One region of the Priestia sp. RMT2NF4 genome, then DNA from elsewhere that is predicted to be linked to it. Evidence: riboswitches for the same ligand, from Rfam matches in the RefSeq annotation. Region 1 holds a riboswitch; the other holds the start of a gene.
The links. A riboswitch is a leader RNA that binds a small molecule or an ion and turns the genes downstream of it on or off. The one in region 1 is predicted to bind preQ1.
Positions count from the first base shown of each region.

Region 2: it holds a riboswitch for preQ1, as region 1 does, so the genes downstream of both, queC (7-cyano-7-deazaguanine synthase QueC) here and ACMX9J_RS23615 (QueT transporter family protein) in region 1, are expected to answer to the same signal.

Region 1 covers NZ_JBLQZO010000008.1:21,826-32,996, reverse strand. Annotated here, with positions in the region: gene ACMX9J_RS23655 (tautomerase family protein) at 1-52, opposite strand, end outside; gene ACMX9J_RS23650 (hypothetical protein) at 220-378, opposite strand; gene ACMX9J_RS23645 (TRM11 family SAM-dependent methyltransferase) at 639-1,592, shown strand; gene rluF (23S rRNA pseudouridine(2604) synthase RluF) at 1,630-2,346, opposite strand; gene ACMX9J_RS23635 (MFS transporter) at 2,623-3,156, shown strand; gene ACMX9J_RS23630 (hypothetical protein) at 3,213-3,560, opposite strand; gene ACMX9J_RS23625 (hypothetical protein) at 3,588-3,833, opposite strand; gene ACMX9J_RS23620 (hypothetical protein) at 3,903-4,352, opposite strand; gene ACMX9J_RS23615 (QueT transporter family protein) at 4,788-5,276, opposite strand; PreQ1 riboswitch class I at 5,286-5,330, opposite strand; gene ACMX9J_RS23610 (Lrp/AsnC family transcriptional regulator) at 5,526-5,936, shown strand; gene ACMX9J_RS23605 (YitT family protein) at 6,320-7,186, shown strand; gene ACMX9J_RS23600 (hypothetical protein) at 7,536-7,754, shown strand; gene ACMX9J_RS23595 (5-deoxy-glucuronate isomerase) at 7,998-8,786, opposite strand; gene ACMX9J_RS23590 (LacI family DNA-binding transcriptional regulator) at 8,921-9,946, opposite strand; gene iolE (myo-inosose-2 dehydratase) at 10,007-10,903, opposite strand; gene iolD (3D-(3,5/4)-trihydroxycyclohexane-1,2-dione acylhydrolase (decyclizing)) at 10,988-11,171, opposite strand, start outside.
Region 2 covers NZ_JBLQZO010000003.1:676,112-687,282, reverse strand. Annotated here, with positions in the region: gene ACMX9J_RS16925 (patatin-like phospholipase family protein) at 1-200, opposite strand, end outside; gene ACMX9J_RS16920 (YkvS family protein) at 509-694, shown strand; gene ACMX9J_RS16915 (hypothetical protein) at 1,011-1,238, shown strand; gene ACMX9J_RS16910 (NAD(P)H-binding protein) at 1,270-1,971, opposite strand; gene queF (preQ(1) synthase) at 2,040-2,537, opposite strand; gene queE (7-carboxy-7-deazaguanine synthase QueE) at 2,636-3,367, opposite strand; gene queD (6-carboxytetrahydropterin synthase QueD) at 3,360-3,800, opposite strand; gene queC (7-cyano-7-deazaguanine synthase QueC) at 3,800-4,465, opposite strand; PreQ1 riboswitch class I at 4,696-4,739, opposite strand; gene ACMX9J_RS16885 (GerAB/ArcD/ProY family transporter) at 4,812-5,933, opposite strand; gene ACMX9J_RS16880 (hypothetical protein) at 5,956-6,192, opposite strand; gene ACMX9J_RS16875 (Ger(x)C family spore germination protein) at 6,204-7,403, opposite strand; gene ACMX9J_RS16870 (spore germination protein) at 7,428-9,026, opposite strand; gene ACMX9J_RS16865 (3-ketoacyl-ACP reductase) at 9,234-9,953, shown strand; gene ACMX9J_RS16860 (DUF6254 family protein) at 10,019-10,144, opposite strand; gene ACMX9J_RS16855 (alpha/beta hydrolase family protein) at 10,232-11,113, opposite strand.

The DNA of each region.
Region 1 (11,171 bases):
TTAACTCTTTTTCGTCTCTTCCTTCTATTACATCAAATCTAAGTAATGGCATACTAAGTAACCTCCAGCTTTTTGTCTAATGTATTATTGCTTTATCATATCACAACTATCATTTGTAAAAAAAAGATATGCTATTCACAATGTGCTCTCTAGTGAAAGAGACCTCAAACTCTTCAATAAAAGCTGAACCTAATAAAAAGAAATGAGCAGCATAACGGCTCATTTCATTAGTACAAAAATATTTATAATAAGAGCTAAAATACATACAGATACAATGGCAATGAGTACGTTCATCACAAGGTTTTGCGAGGATGTTTTAGCTTGTTTTTTCATATCAGCCCGACTCATCTGTTGCTTTTCATGATCACTTTTAGACATCACGTAGCCTCTCCTATTCATCAAAATGTCAGCAGTGTATAAATGATTTTTGAGAAACCTTGATCCAGTTCTTTTGTATAAACAGCAGCACATGCAGGTTACCATCAGTTATTTTAGCATGTTTTGTCAAATAAGTGGACTATGTAGCGCTTCAATTTAGTATTCACAGCCAAATATATTTAAATTCGTTGCTTTTCTCTTCTTTTCTCGCTATTGTTTGAGAAGAAGGATAATTAGATACGATAAAGGATGATACGATATTGAATAACCATACGCAGCTGCCTCAGTATATCTACACATACGCATGCAGCGAAGAGGAACTCTCACTATGTCAATTAGAGAGACGCTCTCTTTTTGAAATTGAAACTGAGAAACCTATCATAAAAAGCGCCGTTAAACTTGATCCAAGCAGAAGCCCTTTTATCAAAGAGCGATTAGATATTATGTATGAATCAGATGACCTTGCAGATATTTGCAAACAAGTAGAAGATATTGACCTTGGAAATCAAACATTTAAACTCATTTTTATGAAAATTAATGACTTGGAAAAAGATCAAAAAATAAGCTATAAAGGTCAGCGTGCGATTGAACGTGATGTGGGTTGGCATTTTGTAGCAGAAGCAGACTTGCATAACCCTGACCATTTGTTTGGAATTGTTCCATTTGAAGGACGCTGGTATTTTGGAAAATATCAAAAAAGCGAAGCTGTATGGCTGCATCATTTGAAGAAACCGCGTGAATACTCTACGGCACTCAGTACCCGCCTTGCAAGAGCTGTAGCTAACATTGCCGTTCCAAAGCCTGAAGGAATCAAAGCGATTGATCCATGCTGTGGTATTGGTACAGTCCTCGTAGAAGCTCTTTCAATGGGCATTGATATTGTAGGACGCGATATCAACCCACTTGTGACCGACGGATCTCGTGAAAATATTGCGCATTTCGGCTTAAAGGGTGATGTCAAAACCGGACCGATTTCGGATGTTACCACTCACTATGACGTAGCGATCATCGACATGCCTTACAATCTCTACACCCACGCGACGCCTGAAGATCAGCTTTCTATTTTAAAACACGCTCGCCGCTTTGCGGATAAAGTAGTCGTGATTACAGTAGACACGATTGACCATATGATTCATGAAGCTGGCTTTTCTATTTCAGATCGCTGCGTAGCGCGCAAAAGCGTATTTTCTAGACAAGTAGTTGTATGCGAATAAAAAAAGACACCAGTCTAACAGGCTGGTGTCTTTTGATTTACCACTCTTTAGGTTCATAGTCTAATTCTTTGAATAGCTGCGTACGCTCTTTTTTCGTTAAATCTCTCCATTGCCCAACAGGCAAGTTGTTTAAGTGAATATTCATAATACGCGTACGCTGAAGTCGGTATACTTCATATCCGAGCACTTCACACATACGGCGAATTTGACGATTTAAGCCCTGTGTTAAAATAATTTGAAACTCGTACTTAGACAGCTGTGTCACTTTACAAGGAAGCGTTTTTGTACCTAAAATTTTTACTCCCTCAGACATGTTTTTGATAAACTCGGGTGTAATCGGCTTATCTACTGCAACAATATATTCTTTTTCATGCTTGTTTTCTGCACGTAAAATTTCGTTAATAATATCGCCGTCATTTGTAAGTAAAATTAAGCCGTCTGAATCCTTATCTAGTCGTCCGACATGATGAATACGCAAAGGGTGATTGACTAAGTCAATGATGTTTCCCTTTACTTTTTTCTCACTCGTACTTGTAATGCCGACTGGTTTATTAAGTGCAATATATACATTATTTCGAGCAATCCGAAGCTGTTGGCCACTTACTCGAATATCATCGCCAGGCTTAACTTGATCTCCGATTTTTGCAACCTTTCCATTAACGGTTACTCTTCCTTCACTAATTAACTTATCTGCCCCGCGTCTTGACGCTTTGCCAGATTCGCTAATAAATTTATTCAGTCTCAGGTGAATCACAACCTTACATTTAAAAATTTTAAAATTTGTCTCTTCTATTAGAAACCGATATGTGTCAATTTCTATACCGTCCCTATCGTAACATGCTATACGCTTCTCGTCTTCTTTTAATTTCATTACTTGACTATATTTTTTTAACAGCAATAGAAGTATAGATCCAAAATACTTTGTAATCTTATTCTTAACATTTCAAGCAATGCTTACACCTGTCAAACTAACGTCAATCTCCACTTCTATGCAAGACCTAAACGTCTAGATTGACTGATCAGTATAGAGTTGCTACCATCAGGTTTTCTTATGCTTCCAGGAGGAGTAACGCTGGCTCTAACAGCTATGGTCGGAGGAAGTTTGTTTGATAAAATTGGATTTAAACCGCTGCTTTTAACAAGTTTAATTCTTTTAACGTTTATTTTAAGTTTGTTCACTACCATTTCAAGAGAAACAACTACGATGACTGCAGCTATTTTATACGCTGCCTTTACAATTGGCGTAGATTTAAGCATAGGACCCGTAATGACGCTTGCTTTAAATCAAGTACCTAAACCTCTTCACGCTCACGGTTCAGCCATTTCAAATACGATTAACCAAGTTTCAGGCGCGATTGGACCAGCTTTGTATACAAGTATTATGACTATGGCTTCTCAGCACTTTATTCAACAATCAAATAAAGCGAATAAAACGCTGTTACAAATAAAAAGTATGACAAGCGGGGTCCATACCGTCTATTATGTAGCCATCGCTTTCGCTATCGTTTCGTTCCTGCTCGCTCTTACGTTAAAGAAAAAAGACCAGCAGCTGGAGACGCAATAAATAAGAAACTAACAAGAGCTGCTCAAGTCATGAGCAGCTCTTGTTACATGCCGAATTTATATTACAAATGTAAAAGCAATCATAGATACTATGAAAGCAAGAATAATAATACCTCTCTTTTTTTCTGTTTTCCATGCTTCAATAGCGCCCGCGATACCACCAATGACTAAAATAAAAGTACCTATAATGTGCAGAGGCAGCAGCGATAATACTCTACCTAAACTCGCCATCACTCCTCCAATCAATATAAAGCCTGTTGTTATAATCGATTTTAATGATGTTAAGTCTCGTATAGCTTCTTGTTTTTCAGTCTTACTCAGTTTAAAGTACTCTATTATACTAAAAGCAGCGGGTGTTCCCCATAAAATAAAGAAGCTAACTAATCTATCCGTGTCTACATTCACTGTTTATTCACCACCGCTATTAGTTTCTTATACACTTTTCCTAACCCATTTTTTAGAGATAAAAAAAGCGGCTGTAGCTGCTACAGCGGGAAGGATAAAAGCAAAGCTACCAGAATAACTGCCAAACGTTACTTTACTTGATAATCCTTCGATTGAGCTCCACATAGTCGAACTTTCTGGAACATATAAGAGCGTAAGAATCATTCCTGATAGCAGTTGAAAGCTACCCAAGAAAACGATGAAACTAATGATAAATAGTCCATATCTCTTCAATAAAATCTCCCCCTTGATTTATATACGATTTCACGCTTCATAAGTTCCATCATTTAACAAATCCATGTATTATTCTCGCTTCAAAGATCCTCCAAAAGAAAATTGATGGTAGTCATCGATCTTATTCCAATATCCTATGCACTTTACGTCAGGCTCATCAATAGCTAACGCTTCTTTATTAATTCCTTTATAAGGAAGAAATGCAGTCAACTTTACCTTTTGTTTTGGCTTAATATTTAACTTATTGCCTTCTGCTAACACCTTAAATTTATTTTCAGAATAACCGTTTTTTATTTTTAGTGGATACGATAAAAATACGTCGTTTTGTTTGATGGTCAAATCGCTCTTGTTTACGAATTCCAATTCATACGAAATCCCTTGCTTCATCTTTTGTTCTTTGATGACGTTAATATGGATCTTTTCTAGTTCTCTTAAAGGAACGTTGTCTTCTTCTTTTGAACACCCGGCAAATAAGATAGCTAACACTAATAAAACAAGAATTCCTAACTTTCTATTCAAAAAATAATCCCCTCTCTCGTAACAAAGATTATTTTACAATTATAACTCAAAAAAGTTATTTAATGGTAAAAATACACAATTAAAAAAGCAAACCTTGTCGGTCTGCTTTTTTAATTGCTACGCATAGGTAATGTGTTGTTGTGCGAAAAATTTTTCGATAAGGAGTTTGCCAACTATATGTATATCGTAACAAAAGAAAAAAGAACGCGCTGTGAGATTTGTCACTTCTTCTTTCAAAATAATCTAATTGAATACTCGCTATTGCGTTACGCAAAAAGAGCAGAACGCAATAGCGACCTGCTCTTTTTACATGCTAGATATGGGTAATTTGTCCATGCGTGAAAAGCTCTTCAATAATAAGGGGTTTATCACTACACTTATAGAATAACAAAGAAAAAAAGATGCGGCTGTGAGATTTATCACAGCCACATCTTTTTATCCAACTAGCTTATTAAATTGTACACGTTTATTAATTGCCGCCATAATTGGTGCTCCAACAAGCATAACCACAAACTCACCAACAGCTGTTGTTAACCATGTAAAGAAAAATGGTAAATCAAATGCTAGGTGCAGTTCAAACGCAATAATAAACATCGTAAACGTAAACACAAGTGTATTAATAAGCATACGAGCCCACATATTTTTAATGTAGCGCATAGAAAAAATGGTAATGAGTAATGATAGTACAGATTGTCCTACCCCAAACACCAGATCATAAGCGACCATTGGTGAAAAAAACAAATTCGTCAGAAATACCCCTAGTACAATGCCGTACACGTACTTTTTATTAAATACAATCAAATGATTGAACATTTCTGATATACGAAATTGGATATTGGTGAAGCCAAACGGCTGAATTAACATGCTAACAGCAATATACATAGCTGCTAAAAGACCGTTGACGCAAAGTGTTCTTATATTCATCTTACTATTCTCTCCTTAGTTTTTTAACGTGGGATGGTTACGAACCACGTAAACACTCAAAGAATCATACAGCAAGCTTAAGCTTTCGTCAATCTAGCTGTTTGCAAACTACTGCTGCTTTCATGTCTTCCATATTGACTGCTCTTTTTTCTTACTTTTCTTTAGTATAAAATAGAAGACGTATCCGTATACATAGGTGACATAAAGTAGTTAACCCTTTTGATTTGAAATACGAAAGGATTTGTAGCGATGTTAGATAATACAGATAAGCGCATACTAGAAGAGCTATCAAAAAATGGACGTATGAAGATGAAAGAATTAGGAGAAAAAGTGCATTTAACCGGACAAGCCGCTTCTGCTAGAGTATTAAAGTTAGAAGATGAAGGCATTATCAAAGGCTATACAATTAACATTGATGAACGAAAACTTGGCTACACCGTCCATGCATTTTTAAATATCTATACGCAGAGCATTCATCACCACCCCTACCTTACATTTGTAGAAAATCAGAAGAAGTACGTTATCAACAACTTTAAAATTAGCGGCGATGGCTGCTACTTACTAGAATGCAAATTTCATTCAAATGAAGAACTAAATGATTTTTTGACAGAGCTAAATCAGCATGTGAATTACAAACTTTCAATCGTCATTAAAAAATAAATTTTTTTAAAAAATAAAGGTATATTAATTTATGAAAATGGTAATCCTAATAACGTATTCCCCCTATTCCAATAAATTTGAAAATCCTTTGCGCCGTCGCAAAGGATTCTTTTTTTATGTAGGAAACCGCCTTCTATTTTTTGAAAAGTTGAACATCTCTCATAGCGTTGACATAGCGGTCAGAGGTTTATATAATCGGTGACATCGAAGCATAGAAAAGCAGACTCAAGACATTATACACGTATCGTAATTCTTCGTCTTAGAAGTTGATCAGTTTTATAACTAGACAATTTCTAAGACGTTTTTTATTTTATCATTTGTGAAACACTAGTAAAAACAAGATTCCACGTGAAAATATCCTAATGATCAGGGAGGTTTGCATATTGAAAACAATCTATAAAGACATCATTTTAATTATTGCCGGAGCGCTTTTAGTTGCTGCATCCATTGATTTTTTCGTCATTCCAAATAAATTAGGTGACGGAAGTACGGTTGGTATTGCTCTTGTTTTATATTATTTATTTCATATCCCTACAAGTATCAGCACATTTCTTGTGAACCTTGTATTCATTGCCTTAGCTTATAAATTTCTAACTAAAAAAACCATTCTCTATACGATTCTAGGAGCTGTCATGACGTCCGTTTTCTTAGGTCTGGTCAGCTATATTCCTTTTCACGTTCACGACATGATTTTAGGAATTGTATTCGGGGCTTTACTAATGGGAACAGGACTGGCACTCATTTTTATCGCGGATGGATCTACCGGCGGCACAACTCTTTTAGCTTATTTATTAAACTACACAAAAGGCTACAATATCTCGAAAAGCATGTTCTACATGGACAGCGTCATTATTTTAGCATCGGTTTTTGCTATTGGCGTCAACAATACCCTCTATACTTTTATATTCGTCTATCTTTGTGCTAAAATCGTCGATGTTGTTATCGAAGGTTTCCACAACAAAAAAGCAATGACGATTATGTCTGATCAGTACAAAGACATTGCGCAAGTTATCACCAGTGAATTTGGAAATGCAGCTACCATCTTTTACGGATATGGCTACTACGCCAACAAAGATAAACGCATTATCTACGTTGTTATTAAAAAGAACGAGTTATTAAAAATTAAAAAGAAAATCCAGCAAATTGACCCGAATTCTTTTATTGTCATCCACGAAGTAAAAGAAGTTGTCGGCGGAAAATTTGGATTTATCGGCAATTCGCCTCATGAAACAAAAGCCGCTGCTAAATAAAAAAATCCACCAAGAGGTGGATTTTTTTATGAAAAAACCGTTAAGAAAAACGAAAAGATCCCTGCTAAAAAGTAAACTGACCCTAACGCAATTGCTCCTGTAACGACCGTAAATACACTTAATCCGATAGCCACCTTCATTTTCATCCACATCCCTTTTTAGATTAGTAGTATAAGTATGTCCAAGAATAGAAGATTTATAACTATGCCACCCTATTTATTTCATATATCGATGCAACAATTGTCTATTCAATGTGTTCTAAAACCACCCCTGGCGGCATAATGTATAGGAAGGATTTCATATACACATCTTTGTATCACACATATCATATGAAATTAGGTGAGATAAAATGGTGGCTGTCCACTTTTTTGAAAACAGAAAGCTTCTATTAAGCCAGCTGAGGGAAAACATTCCTTCTACGGGTGATGATTTAAAGATTAAGGGACGAAAAGGAACCGTCGTGCTTGTGAATGACATCGATGAAAAAAATGTTCACGTGGAAGTTGCTTTAGAAAAAGTAGTGAAAAAGAACTTAGCGTTAGATAATGCTAAAAAGAAAAGGAGATAAGCGGCTACGCTTATCTCCTTTTTTTGATTGACATACGATCTCTTGCTTCTGTTTAGAAAAAAAAGAGACTCCTAAAAAAGGAATCTGCCAAAAAGAGCGATATCATCGCCTGAATATTAATACAAGCTATACTTTAACATATAAAAACATATTTTACAAAAATAAACTATTATTTTACGCATAATTATTTTTTTATTCGAGGCTTTTCAACATTTGAAACCCATTTCGTATAAAGAGTTTTATTTATTTTTCAGGCCAAATTTTTGCATCCGGCTCTAATAACCACTTATGCTCTTCTTCCATAATACGGTCTGTCCATGGATTATTGTCAAGATGGCGAATCATCCAGCAGAAGTACATCGCATAGCCGGGAGCCGTTGCTTGAGGATGATCTAATTCACCTGGAATTGTAATAAAACTATTATCAACTACACGGTATGCATCTTCTCCAACCATTGCACAGCCAAATCCTTGCGGCTTGTCAAAACGATAGTAATATACTTCAGGCTGATCATGATGATGAGGCGGATAGCTCGACCATCTTCCTGGATAAGAAATAACTTCTCCAATAACAAGGTTAGAATAAGGAGCGTTATTATAATCAAAGATTGTCCGAATGACACGCTGAGCGGTACCTTCCCATACTCCTTCACCAGCTACTGTATTTTGACAGTCTTCAGGCGTATATAATTTTGATGAAAATTCTTTTTCATTATCCGTTTTTTGAACTAGTACTTCACTATTGGCAAGCGCGGTAATTTTAACCTCCACATTTTTCGAAACGTGCAAACACCAAGGCTCTTCTTCAAAAAGAGACTCACGCTGAATTTCTTTCGAATGTCCTTCCCACTCTAGCTTTACCTTTCCTTCTAGTAAAAGAATAGCCGTTTCATTGCTGCTGTCTAGTAAAGTTTCCTCTTTTCCTTGAGACATATTATAAATCCCAATATCCATCAGCATATCTTTGTGCTGACCGGCCATTTCTGTAAGTACGTTGTATCCTTTATTTAATTCACCTAATTTACCTAGCATGTTTAACTTCCTCCTTTATGTAGTAGCACAATCAGAATTTACTAATCACTCATTTTTTCTTCATAGACTTTATACATTCTTTTGAATATGTGACTGTGAAGAGTTTTTATTAACAGCAATACTCTTGATTGTATTCAATTATTTGCAGATGCTGTGGCGTTTCTTCGTAACGGAGCCGTCGATTTCCGGACAATCAATTTCGGCTCAAGAAGTAAATGTTCTTTATGCATCGTTGAGTATTCCATTTCTCTAACCAGCAAATCCACTACGTTTACAGCCATTTCTTTTGTCGGTTGTGCTACCGTCGTCAACATGGGCGTGATGGTAGTAGAAAGGACGGTATTATCAAAGCCAATCACTGATAAGTCATTCGGCACATCAATGTTGAATTCTTTTGCCGCTTGTATGACGCCAATAGCCAGTAAATCGTTACAAGCAAAAATAGCCGTCACTTTCTCCTTCATTAAAAAAATTTGCTTAGCACTTTCATATCCTTTTTGAATACTTGCTTCGGTCGTAATAACGTGCTGAGGTAACACAGTGATTCCATTTTCTTGCATGGCATCTCGAAAAGCATCTAAACGGGCGTGATTACTTTTTGCATTTTCTGTAATAATCGCAATTTTTTTATGATGCAAAGATAGCAAATAATCAGTCGCCAAATAGCTTCCCTTATAGTCATCCACTGTCACTGTATTAACAGATATGTGAGGGATTTCTGAAGCAATAACGCTAATGGGTATATCTTGCTTCAGCATATTTTTTAAAAGATTAGCATTGCGAAAAGCAGATGCTACAATTAAACCGTCGATTCTCTGACGAATTAACAGCGATAGATATTTTTTCTCTTTTTCCGCATCGTTATCGGTATTACACATTACAACATGGAAACCTCGCTCATGACTTCGGTCTTCTATGCTTCTTGCCAAATCGGCAAAAAAAGGGTTGGAGATGTCGGGTACGAGAAGCCCAATCGTTTTAGTAGGCTTTCCTGTTAAAGCAGATGCTACGACGCTTGGATGGTAATTCAACTGCCCCATAACCTCAATTACTTTTTGTCTTGTTCTTTCACTAATGTGACCGGTTTGATTGATAACTTTTGATACGGTGGAAATTGATACACCTGCTTCTTCAGCCACACTATAGATGGTTGGCTTCATTTCATCTCCTCCTTTCCTTTCATAAACATATAAAAGGCGTAAAACCTTTTACAATAGAAATTAAAGACCGCTTTTTTCTTTAATAAAGTTTCTTGCTTTTAACGCATATTCAAAAGGATTAGCAAGCGCTGGATCCTGTTCTGCTTCTACGACAAACCAGCCGTTATAATCAGAAGCGGCCAGCGTAGTAAATACTTCATCAAATTCAATAACTCCGTCGCCTGGAACAGTAAAGGCTCCTTCTTTTACCGCTTGCAAGAAGCTCAGGTCTTGTTGTTTGACTCGATCAACTACTTCTTGGCGAATATCTTTTAAATGAACATGCTTAATACGATGAAGATATTTTTTTAAGATATAAAGAGGTTCTTCGCCTGAAAAAACAAGATGACCGGTATCAAATAGGAGCGAAACAAGCTCTGGATTGGTAAGCTCCATTAGCTGCTCAATTTCTTCTGTTGTTTGGACGCCTGTTCCCATGTGATGATGATAGACAATATGCATATCTTTCTCTCTTGCTAGTTTCCCAAGATAGTGCAGGCCTTCTATAAGGCTGCTCCACTCTGTTGGCGTGAACACGGGCTTTTCTTTGAATAAAGGTACATCCATCATCCCTTGAATGCTGTGTCCTTGTTCAGATACAACAATTACTTTTGCTCCCATTTCGTATAAAAAATCGCGATGTTCAATAAATGGCGTCACCGTTTCTTCCAGCGGCTTTGTCGTTAAAAATGTACTAAACCATGCGCTTGCAATTTCTAAATTCCGAAGTGATAATGCCTTCCTTAAGATCGAAACATTTCGCGGATATTTGTTTCCTACCTCACTTCCTTTAAAACCGGTTAAAGCCATCTCACTGATACACTGTTCAAATGTATTTTCAGCTCCTAGTTCAGGCATGTCATCATTTGTCCAAGCGATTGGAGCAATCCCCAGTTTGACCGTGTTTTCCTTGAACATGTCTTCCTCTCCCCTATATCAAATTGAAAACGCTATTATATTCACCGAATGTTTCCCCTCAACATCGGCCATTTCTCTTGCTTGTTAATAGCCTCTGGCCATTTCAAGATTTTTCACTTTATCCTTATAGGCTTCTTGTACATGGTAATTTTCAGATACCTCTGCTACTCCTACATGCCACCACGATTCATAACCGTTTGTCATAGTTTTGGGTAGCACTTTAATATCAATTAATGTAGAAGTCTCTTGTTTTTGTGCATCTTCCATT
Region 2 (11,171 bases), on a different contig from region 1:
GGATCCTCTAAAAAATCTAAATTAGCTTTGCGACTTCTTCCTATTTGTCTAGATAAATAAGAAGTGGCATGACAAGCGCCGGCTGAAACGCCAATTACATACGGAAGGTACAGATTTCTTTCCATAAAGTAATCTAAAACTCCGGTTGTATAAAGGCCTCTCATACCGCCTCCTTCGAGCACGAGTCCAGTATCTTTCAATTTCTACACCTTCTAATTCTTATAATTTATGACAAGATTATACCTCGTTTATTATAACGAAAGATGAACAAAGATGGAACTGTGTTGCTTCTCTCTTTCGTTAAAGCTACCAATTCCTTTTATTCCTCAGCACATTTTACTTGTTTTTTCAATTTTATTTTATATTTTTTCAAAAAACCCTTTACTAATTCCCAGTTTTAAGGCAAAATTGTAAAAAAAGAAAACGCTAACTAGTTTTACTATTTTCAAAATTAAAATTATTTAAAAAATTAATAATGAACTAATTTAAAACAAAGGAGCGATGAATGATGAAAATAGCAGAGGTAGGAAACTTGATAGAATTTAAAAATGGCTTACAGGGCATTGTCGAAAAAGTAAATGAAAACTCCGTGATTGTTGATTTGACTTACATGACAAACTACCGGGATTTAGACTTAGAACAGCGAACTGTTGTCAACCACAAAAACTACACGATTATTAATCCCGCTATGTAAAGGGAAAAAGCAACCGGAACGCAAAAACGGTTGCTTTTTTAGTGGTTTTGAAAGAACTGATTCTTTTGTTCTTCTGTAATAATTCCCAGCTTATACATGAGATAAATATACTGTTGAACCTTAACATCCTTCGAACTTTTTTTCACTGTACTCCCTCTTTTCTAAAATGTTTCTTCATACAATAATATATGGCTAAGATAAAAAAAGTTTCCTTAAAGAAACAAAACCAGGCCCCATTTTTTCTTGAAAGGGTCTTATTTTCGTGTGACAATAAGAACAAGCTACTACTACCTACTTACTGAAAGGAATTACTAGCATGTTTGATACTGTATTGTTTATCGTTGCACTTATTGTCATTCTTTTTTTCATCGTGCAGTTCGTTTTTAAACGCAAGCAAACTTCAAATAAAAAAACATCCGCTGAACCCATGAATTATGCCGAAGAAGATTCTAACTCCTACACAAGCTGGAGTGAATCTGCTTCTAATCACGATCACGATGGTGATGGTGATGGTGATGGGAACGCGGATGCTGACGGAAGATAGAAAAAAGCCTCTTCTTATGAAGAGGCTTTTTTTATTTTGATAACACGCGCTTGCCGTTGGTAAACGAATAATAGCATTCACCTGTATAAATGTCTTGGCTTTCATGTACATGAACACCACATTTATCTTCAAGTGCAGCTTTCATCATGGATTTGGCTACGTTATACGCTTTAATTGGACGATATTTTCTCCACTTTCCTACAAGGCAAAATGAACACGACTTTAACGTGTATCCCCCAAGCTTTTCAAATAGGCGAAACTCTTGGCGCTTGCCTAATAATAACGATGGGCGGAAAAAGTGAGTAGAACGGATATACAAGCTTGCGATATCTTCTTCTACTTGCCCCTTTACTTTACTGTAAAAGAATGGCGAACGAAGATCAGCACCAATTGCTGTAATCGTTAAAAAGTTTTTGCAGCGATATTTTTCTGCACATTTAGCCGCTTTTAAAGGAAATTCGTAGTCAACTTTAATGAATTTCGCTTTTGTTTTTGCTTTTTTCATTGTCGTGCCTAAACAGCAATATACATCATCAACTGCAAAGCATTCTTCGTGCTTATCAAGCTCTGAAAAATCAATTTCAAGCTGACGTAGCTTTGTGTGTTCGATTGGTAGCTTTTTTCGAACAAACACTGTCACATGGTTATATAAGCTGTTGCTTAATAACATTTTTAAAAGTTCTTGACCAACAAGTCCGCTTGCACCTAATACTAATGCTGATCTCTGTGACATTCTTTCACCTTCTCATCTGTTGTTTTTGCAATGGAAAACAGGTTGCATACACAACCTGTTTGTTCGAATTAACGATTATCAATTGTTTCTGGGTATAAATCATGATTCATCAGGCGATAATTAGCCATTTCTTCATACTTCGTACCAGGACGGCCATAGTTTGTATATGGATCAATTGAAATCCCGCCGCGTGGTGTGAATTTTCCCCATACTTCAATATATCTTGGATTCATCAGTTTAATTAAGTCATTCATAATAATATTCATACAGTCTTCATGGAAATCTCCATGGTTACGGAAGCTGAACAAATAAAGCTTTAACGACTTGCTTTCCACCATTTTTTCATCTGGAATGTAACTAATATAAATGGTTGCGAAATCCGGCTGACCCGTTTTTGGACATAAGCTCGTAAATTCCGGACAGTTAAATTTCACAAAATAATCACGATTTGGATGTTTGTTATCAAATGCTTCTAGAATCTCTGGTGAATATTCAAACAAATAGTTTGTTCCTTGATTTCCAAGGAGTGATACACCTTCTAATTCTTCATCTTTTCGACCGCTCATTTGCATTTCCTCTCTTTCTACGATTGTCATTCTAACAGCGTTTTTTTATTTTGTATATATCTGTTTTTATTTTTCTTTGTAAATTTTTTGCTATGCGCTTACACGCCTCGTTTATTTCCCCAAACAAGGGCGTGAACCTGCGGCAGAACTCTTACATCGTTCATGTTTTTAGCTGCCACTGCCTTGTCGATTAACCACTCATACTTTTTAAGCAATTCTTGTGTTAACGACGCATTATCGATTGTCGTTAAGTCCTCGTTGCCTACTTGAACAAAAAATGGAACCTCAGGATAACGTTCATGAACAGACGCTGCATACTCAAAGTCCTCATCATTAAATACAACGACTTTTATGCTTATGTGCGCCATGCGTTTTTCCTTTATTAATGTCTCTATAATATCGTCTAATACGGAGAAATTTGTTTTCATTAATGAACTTGGAGGCTTAGGAGAAATCGTTAAATCATCGATCTTTAGGAACCAATCCTGATAACGGCTTCCCTGTGTTTCAAGAGCTGCTTTTACCCCATGACTGTGCAAAAGCTCTACAAGTGAACCAATCGCCTTGATAAGCGCAGGGTTTCCTCCAGAAATGGTGACGTGATCAAAGCACTCTCCTCCAATTTCTTTAAGCTCCGTCCAAATTTGTTCTGCTGTTAGCTGACGAATATCGTTTTTAGCTGATCCATCCCATGTAAAAGCTGAATCACACCAGCTGCAGGAATAATCACAGCCTGCGGTACGAACAAACATCGTCTTACGTCCTACAACCATTCCTTCCCCTTGAATCGTTGGGCCGAATATTTCAAGTACTGGAATTGTATTAGCCACGTTTTTTCACCTTCTTTGGGCGGTAAACTACGTAACTTGTCGGCGTTTCCCGCACGAATACTTGTACGCAAGAAGGCTTATTTGGTAGTGTGTCTAGATATTCTTGAACCAACTCATAAATTTTACGAGCAACAACTTCAGTTGTAGGAAAATCATTTGGATTTTCTTCGTTAAAGATAGAATGATCGTTCAATAATGTATGATCAAATTGACCAGAAACAATTTTTTTCAATAGCGCAAAGTTTACTAAAAAGCCCGCTTCGTCTAATGTATCTCCGGCAACAGTTAAATTTACAAAATACGTATGTCCATGGACTTGACGGCATTTTCCTGCTTCTGTATGAGGAACAAAATGTGCCGCAGCAAACTGCATATCTTTGTTCAATTCATATTCATAGTCATGAAAGACTTGAGGATACATTTGTTGCAGCATTATTTTTCTCCTCCTTCTTTTGTTTGCAAGTATTGATCTAACCCGCGTTTTCGCAATTGACATGCGGGACATTCGCCGCACCCATCAGCAACAATACCGTTGTAGCACGTTAATGTTTTTTCACGCACATATTCAAGCGCTCCTAGCTCATCCGCTAACGCCCACGTTTCTGCTTTATCAATCCACATAAGCGGCGTATGAATCACAAACTCGAAGTCCATTGATAAATTAAGCGTGACGTTTAACGATTTCACAAATACGTCTCGACAGTCTGGATATCCCGAAAAATCAGTTTCACAAACGCCTGTTACGATATGACGGCCTCCGCTGTTTTTAGCCAGTACGGCAGCAAATGATAAAAATAACAGATTGCGGCCATCCACAAACGTTGTAGGCAACTCTCCTTCTTTTTGCTCAATTTCAATATCATCTCGCGTTAAGGCATTTGGTGCTAATTGATTTAAAAGTGACATATCTAGGACGGTATGCTTCACACCTAAATCAGCTGCGATAGCTTTTGCTACCTCTATCTCTTGACTATGACGCTGACCGTATTGGAAAGTAACCGTTTCTACTTCTTTAAAGTTTTTCAAAGCCCAAAATAGACATGTTGTACTATCTTGACCGCCGCTAAATACAACAATAGCTTTTTCATTTTTCATCATTATTGTTCGTCTCCTTTTTGATTGAAATCAAAAGAAGAAGAAACTTTATTGAACCGTTCGTTCCCTTTGTGACTAATTTTATAACACAAAAAAGAGACTGCTCTTTTCCAGCAATCTCCCTAAAAAGCAACTAAGATACACGTCCTCGCCAGCATACACGTCAAAAAGACGTGTTGATAGAAAAGCACGTGAAAGAAGACACGCTAAAACCGTGTCTTTTGTCATCAACGATGATCTTAGTTTTTTATAGAGGGAGTTTTCGAACCTCTCCCGTACATATACAAACGTGTACGGCGTTTCTTCTTGAATTGTCATCGTATACTATACCACATACGTATAAATAATGCTATATTTGTTGGCTTCTATCACCTTTAGCTGCCTTATTTCTCTTTATATAAGAAAGCGCAATAAATAACAACGGAAAACAGACGCTTAGTACAAATAAATAAAACGGCCAGTAATATTTTTCAAAATAATTGAAGTATGCTGTATTTGGAATAATGTAATACGCCACGCCTGTAATGATTAGACCTAAAGGAAAGCTCAAAAAATTGCGCACCCGTAAATTACATAATTGAGCGATACTTAACTGAATAGCATAGAACACAATGACAACTTTAAAAAAGATAGATAACATCCAAATAATAGCTACTAATACTTCAACATGCTGTATCGTTGCACCTAACGAAATCATTTTTCCTAATAAATAAACTGGGTAGCTGTGCATTGATGCAATATTCGCGCCAAGAGCTAATATACAAGCCGCAACTGCAATCGTAATCGTCAAGCCCGATGCCACAGTGCCGATAACAATCATTCTTTTTACCTTTTTGCCATCTTTTATATGAGGCGTAATCATTAGCACAAAAATCAATTCCATAAACGGATTTCCTAAGAAATACGTGGTCCCTAACACTAAATCATCCATGCGGAATTCAAACAAAGGGTAAAGACGATCCAGTTTCATCTGAGGAATATTTAACGAAATTAACAATAAAAAAGGGACGACGATCCACGGTAAAAAGATTTCCGCGGTTCTCGCTATCACTTCAATGCCTAAATACCCTCCGTATATAACCGCTAAAATCACAAGAGCATGAATCCACGTAGGCAGAGTTTCAGGGACAATTTGCGTCGTCATAAATGTACTGATATCTCGAAGGGAAAACGTAGATTGAATGAACATAAAAAAAATGTAAATAAGAGACATACACGCTCCGGCGTAAGGACCTAGCGCTTTTTTAGCTATTTCAATGAACGTTTGCTGAGGGTAACGGTGCATCAGCCATAACAGCACCGCAACAATTAAAAGGGCAAAGCCAATAGCAAGCACACTACATACCCAGGCATTTTGTCTATTCGTTTCTAATAACGTAGCCGGAACTGCCAAAATAGCGCTTCCGATACAAAAAAAATAAATGAGAAAAAGAAGTTGTTTCGGAGTAATAAATTCTTTTATTTGCATCATACACCCCTTCTCTCCTACATGCTTACGTAAATAACAGATGATGAACGGTTTTAGTAAGAGGCTTAATGAGTTCCTCTAAAAAGTACAGAGGCGTAGGTACTTCTTTACGGAGTGTAATGGCTCCCCAAAAGAATAAACCCATACCTATAAGACAAAGATAGACAACGATTTCACGGTAATACTTTTCCTTTCGGAAGTTAATCATAATTTTTTTAGTCAAATAAGCAAGAAGTACGAGTAAGGCGATAAATCCCTCCATTTTCTTTCTCCTTAATGCTTCATTTGCTTCATATATGAGTTATTTAACGTGCCTAAGCGACGGATTTGAACTTTGGCATCTAAATCGACGGTTAAATCTTCTGCGTAAATTCTGTTCCAGTCTCTTTTCATTTTGTACCATCTCTTTACATCTTGTCTGTAAAACGTTTCTCCAAAACCGAAGATATCACTTTTATAATCTTTTTGAGCTTTTTCCACTGCGTCATTCATTTTTTCTTTTACGTCCGCTGCTGTTTTTCGTTCGAGCATATTGATTACAGCTGGGTCCTGTAAGTTTACTTGACACTCTACATCTGCCACGTTTGCTTCACCTTTTAAATCCACGTGAATATGAGGCTTATGGTTTTTCATAGAAGCCGTTACCTTCACGTTCGTTCGAAGCATTTCTACTCCGATGATATCGTGCTGTTTTTCTTCTCCTTCGCATGGAATAACAATTAACGTACTTTTTACATTTCCTGTAATATAGTTATATCCTTTACTTTCGTCTTCATTGAACCAGCCGATCAGCTTATCATTTTGAAAGACACCTAATCCTTTAAAATTGAGCAGGGTGGACAGATTGGTCCGGGAAATGCTCGACATATCTCCTGCCTTTTTCACGTCGCCTTTGACCAATACTCCCGATAACACCGCCTGCTTTCCTTCGCTCGTTAAGTTACTGATCAGTTCATTTAACTTTACGCCTCTAGTGGGTGCCCAAATACGCTGAGAGACGTCTAATGAAGCAAACATATGGTTAGCTGGTATTTTTTCAATTGTTGTTAATACGTTCAGAACGCTCGATGCTTTCGTGTTTTTAGCAACAACAACAAAATAATCGGTACGCACTTCATGATCCCGAGCAAAGAAATCAAGCACTTCAGCAATACCCTCTTCCGCCATGCTTTCGCTAATGACTAGCATTCGTAAATGAGAAAGATAAATTTTCCGCGGGGATTTTGTCGTTATTTTTCTTAACCCTTCCATTACAGACGAAGCCTTAATAGAGAATGTGGTAACAGAAGGCCCGTTTGTAGGGGTTTTGGCCTGAATATCACCAGGGTTAATCAGCTGAACTGTAACAATAATGCCATCTTCTGCTTTATCAATTCCGACAGCAACCGTAATGGCTAGCTCATTCAACTCTCGACTGCTCCAGCAGCCGCTTAACAGCAATGAACAGATACATAACATCAGAAATGCTTTCATAGTAACCGGCCACCTTTGCACAGTTTAGTTTTTTTGCGTCTTTTGACGTGAAATATTCTTCTCGTTAATAAGCTTTGGCCTTGTTTTCATTTTTTTGATTGAACGTCTAATTAGAACATCCTTTTGATCACGCTTCACAAAGGGAGCCATAGGTGTCATATAAGGGACTCCAAATGACCTTAAGCTGCATAAATGTAAAATCATTAAAATTAGCCCGAGGATAATACCGAACAAGCCAAAAGTAGCTGCTAAAACCATTAAAATAAAGCGCAGCATCCTTACTGCAATGGCCATATCATACACCGGTGAAACAAAGTTACTAATAGCGGTGATGGATACAACGATAACCATTGCAGGCGATACTAATCCAGCTTGTACGGCGGCTTCTCCTAAAACGAGTGCTCCCACGATTGAAATAGCTGAACCTACTGCTCGAGGCAATCGGACTCCCGCTTCTCGCAAAATTTCAAACGTGATTTCCATAATAAACGCTTCAATAATAGCTGGAAAAGGCACACCTTCCCTTTGAGCTGCAATACTAATTAACAAAGCAAAAGGAAGCATCTCTTGATGAAAAGTAGTTAAAGCAATATAAGCAGAAGGTGTTAAAAGGGCTAAGAAAAATGCCATGTAGCGCATTAAGCGAATCAATGTACTAATATCTGCGCGCTGGTAATAATCTTCGGCCGCCTGAAAAAATTGAATAAATAGGGCAGGAACCATCAATACAAAAGGTGTACCGTCTACTAAAATGGCTATCCGCCCCTCTAAAAGACCTGCTGCCACGGAGTCTGGACGCTCCGTGTTATGCATAGTAGGAAAAGGTGTATAATCTTCATCTTGAATCAACTCTTCGATATATCCGCTCTCCAAAATACCGTCTATATCAATTTTAGAAAGACGCTCTTTTACCTCTTGAATGACCTGTTCATCCGCAATGCCGTCTATATAAACGAGCGCAATATCCGTTTTTGTAAACTCTCCTATTTGCTGAGATTCAATCCAAAGTTTTGGAGATTTTATTCGGCGCCGAATCAATGCGGTATTCGTTCGCAGTGTTTCTGTAAAACTGTCTCGAGGTCCTCTTACAACGGTCTGAGATTGTGGTTCAGAAACAGCCCTGTCTCTCCACCCTCTTGTACTTGCCACAATACACGTTTGATACCCTTCTAAAAACAGCACGGTATCTCCTGATAAAACATGAAGAAGAGCATCATCCAATGTTTTGGCTTCCATAATTTCACCGGCCGCCAAACTATAGCTTTTAATCAATTCGTACATATTAACGACACCGTCATCATGAGTTAAATGCTCATCGTGATAATGCATAATGGAGTCCAGCGCATAGTGTTCAACTTCATCTTTATTTACCAATCCGTCGATGTAAGCAACACCTAAAGTGAATTTTTCTTCAATTGAAATTCGAAACTCTCTTGTCACTAAGTCCGTGCTCTGTCCTAATGCTTTTTTCATGTGGAATATATTATCTCCCACTCTCTCCGACAATTTCTGCTCTTCCTCAGTGGAAGAAGCACTAGTTGCCTTAGAGTCCTTCGATTCACCAGCTTTTTCTTTCCGCTGTTTGGATTTATTCGTTAACTCCGATAGTTTTTTAATACGCATTGTTCATCCTCCACTACATTGAACGAAAAGAAACGGAATTTCTTCTTTTTAGTCTCTATAGTTTTTGTATGAAAAGGAAATTTATACTTGAAGCCATTTTAATAATCTTTATTTTTGACATCATTTGTGCATTTCTATAGGATAGTAATGGATAATTCTTCGTTATTATGAAGAATGTTTATACGGAACATTGAAAGGAGTCTATACATGGCACAATCACTTAAAGGCAAAGTAGCTCTTATTACAGGAGCAGGAAAAGGCATCGGTCGTTCAACTGCAATTGAATTAGCAAAAGAAGGCGTAAATATCGGTTTAATTGCTCGTACAGAGGCAGATTTAAAGGCTGTGGCTTCTGAACTGGAAGCATTTGATGTACAAGTTGCTTATGCAACAGCAGACGTTTCTTCTATGGAAGAAGTAAACGCAGCAGTTGAGCATCTACATACAAAATTAGGGGCAACGGATATCTTAATCAACAATGCGGGAATCGGTAAATTCGGAGGCTTTTTAGAGCTAGACCCAGCTGAGTGGAAACAAATCATTGATGTGAATTTAATGGGCGTTTACTACGTAACGCGCGCCGTTCTACCTCAATTAATCGAAAAAAATGGTGGAGACATCATCAATATTTCATCCACTGCTGGTCAAAAAGGCGCTCCCGTTACAAGTGCTTACAGCGCTTCAAAATTTGGCGTGCTTGGCTTAACTGAATCTTTAGCGCTAGAAGTGCGCAAACACAATATTCGTGTAACAGCTCTAACACCAAGTACAGTAGCAACGGAATTAGCATATAAAGAAAACTTAACGGATGGCAATCCTGATAAAGTGATGCAGCCTGAAGACCTAGCAGAAATTATGGTAGCACAATTAAAGCTGCATCCGCGTATTTTTATCAAATCTGCGGGCATGTGGTCTACAAATCCATAAACAAACATAGAAAAAGGAGAGCTTCAGCTCTCCTTTTTTGTGTCTTCTTTTATATGATGGTTAGCTTATTTACGTTTAGGCGTGATTTCTTCTGATAGTTCTTCAAAAGACTTTACTTTTCCATGCGATGGGTTTTGTGATTGCTTTCGTACGTTCCACTGACGCTCTTTTTGACTTTTAGACTGAGTCATTTTGCTTCATCCCCTTTTTATATGCTTACATGTAGTAGGATAAAACAAGCTGCTTATTTCCATTCATCAAAACTGCTTCCAATTTCTTTACTGCTTAGCTAAATGTATTTTAAACCATTTATCAATTTCCGCGTTGTATTGATCATAATAAGCAGTTAGCGGATGGTCTCCATTTTTGTACAGTACATATTTGTATTCTTTTCCCTGCTCATCTAGCTGTTTCACAAGTTTTTCAGCCTGAGTGTGGTGAACTTTACGATCATGATCGCCCTGTAAAATTAAAAGAGGTGAATTTACTTTATCGCTCCAGTAGACAACAGAACGAGTTTTATACCTCTCTGGATACTGCGCCGGATCTCCTACAATTGTCCGCAGCACTTGTTTCATTTCAGGCCCTCTTTGGTCGTAGAATTGAAACATGTCTGTAATACCTGATTGTACGACAACAGCATCAAATTTAACGCCGTTTTTCATCGTTAAATACGTCATCATACCGCCGCGTGAATATCCTAGCGCTACCTTTTGCTGGTGATTTACATAAGGAAGCTGTTCTCCCCATTTAATAAGATTTAATACGTCGTCAATATCTTTACCGCCGTACGTCTCTGTTCCTTCACTTCCGCCATTTCCCCTGTATTGAGTCGCAACAACGACGTAGCCTTTACTTGCCCAGTATGACAAATACTGAAGTGTTTTTGCGCGAATCATGCCATGTTCTCGATTTCCTCCGCGATTATATACTAAAAGCGGATAATGTTTGTCTGCAATGTCTTTAGGCTGTACTAAAAACCCTTTTATCTTTAAATTATCACTAGGATACGTAATGCTATATACATCTACTTTATTTGAATAAGGCGATAATAAATTCAATTTTTCTTTATTTACATCATCACTTTCAGCTCGGTTAAAAACCGCTGTCACACCGAGCACAGCTACAGTGATTAATGCAATGATGCCCCATTTTTTCAACAGAAACCCTCTCCTCAATAAATATCTTTTCTCTTTTATAATGAGTGTTTTCATTTGC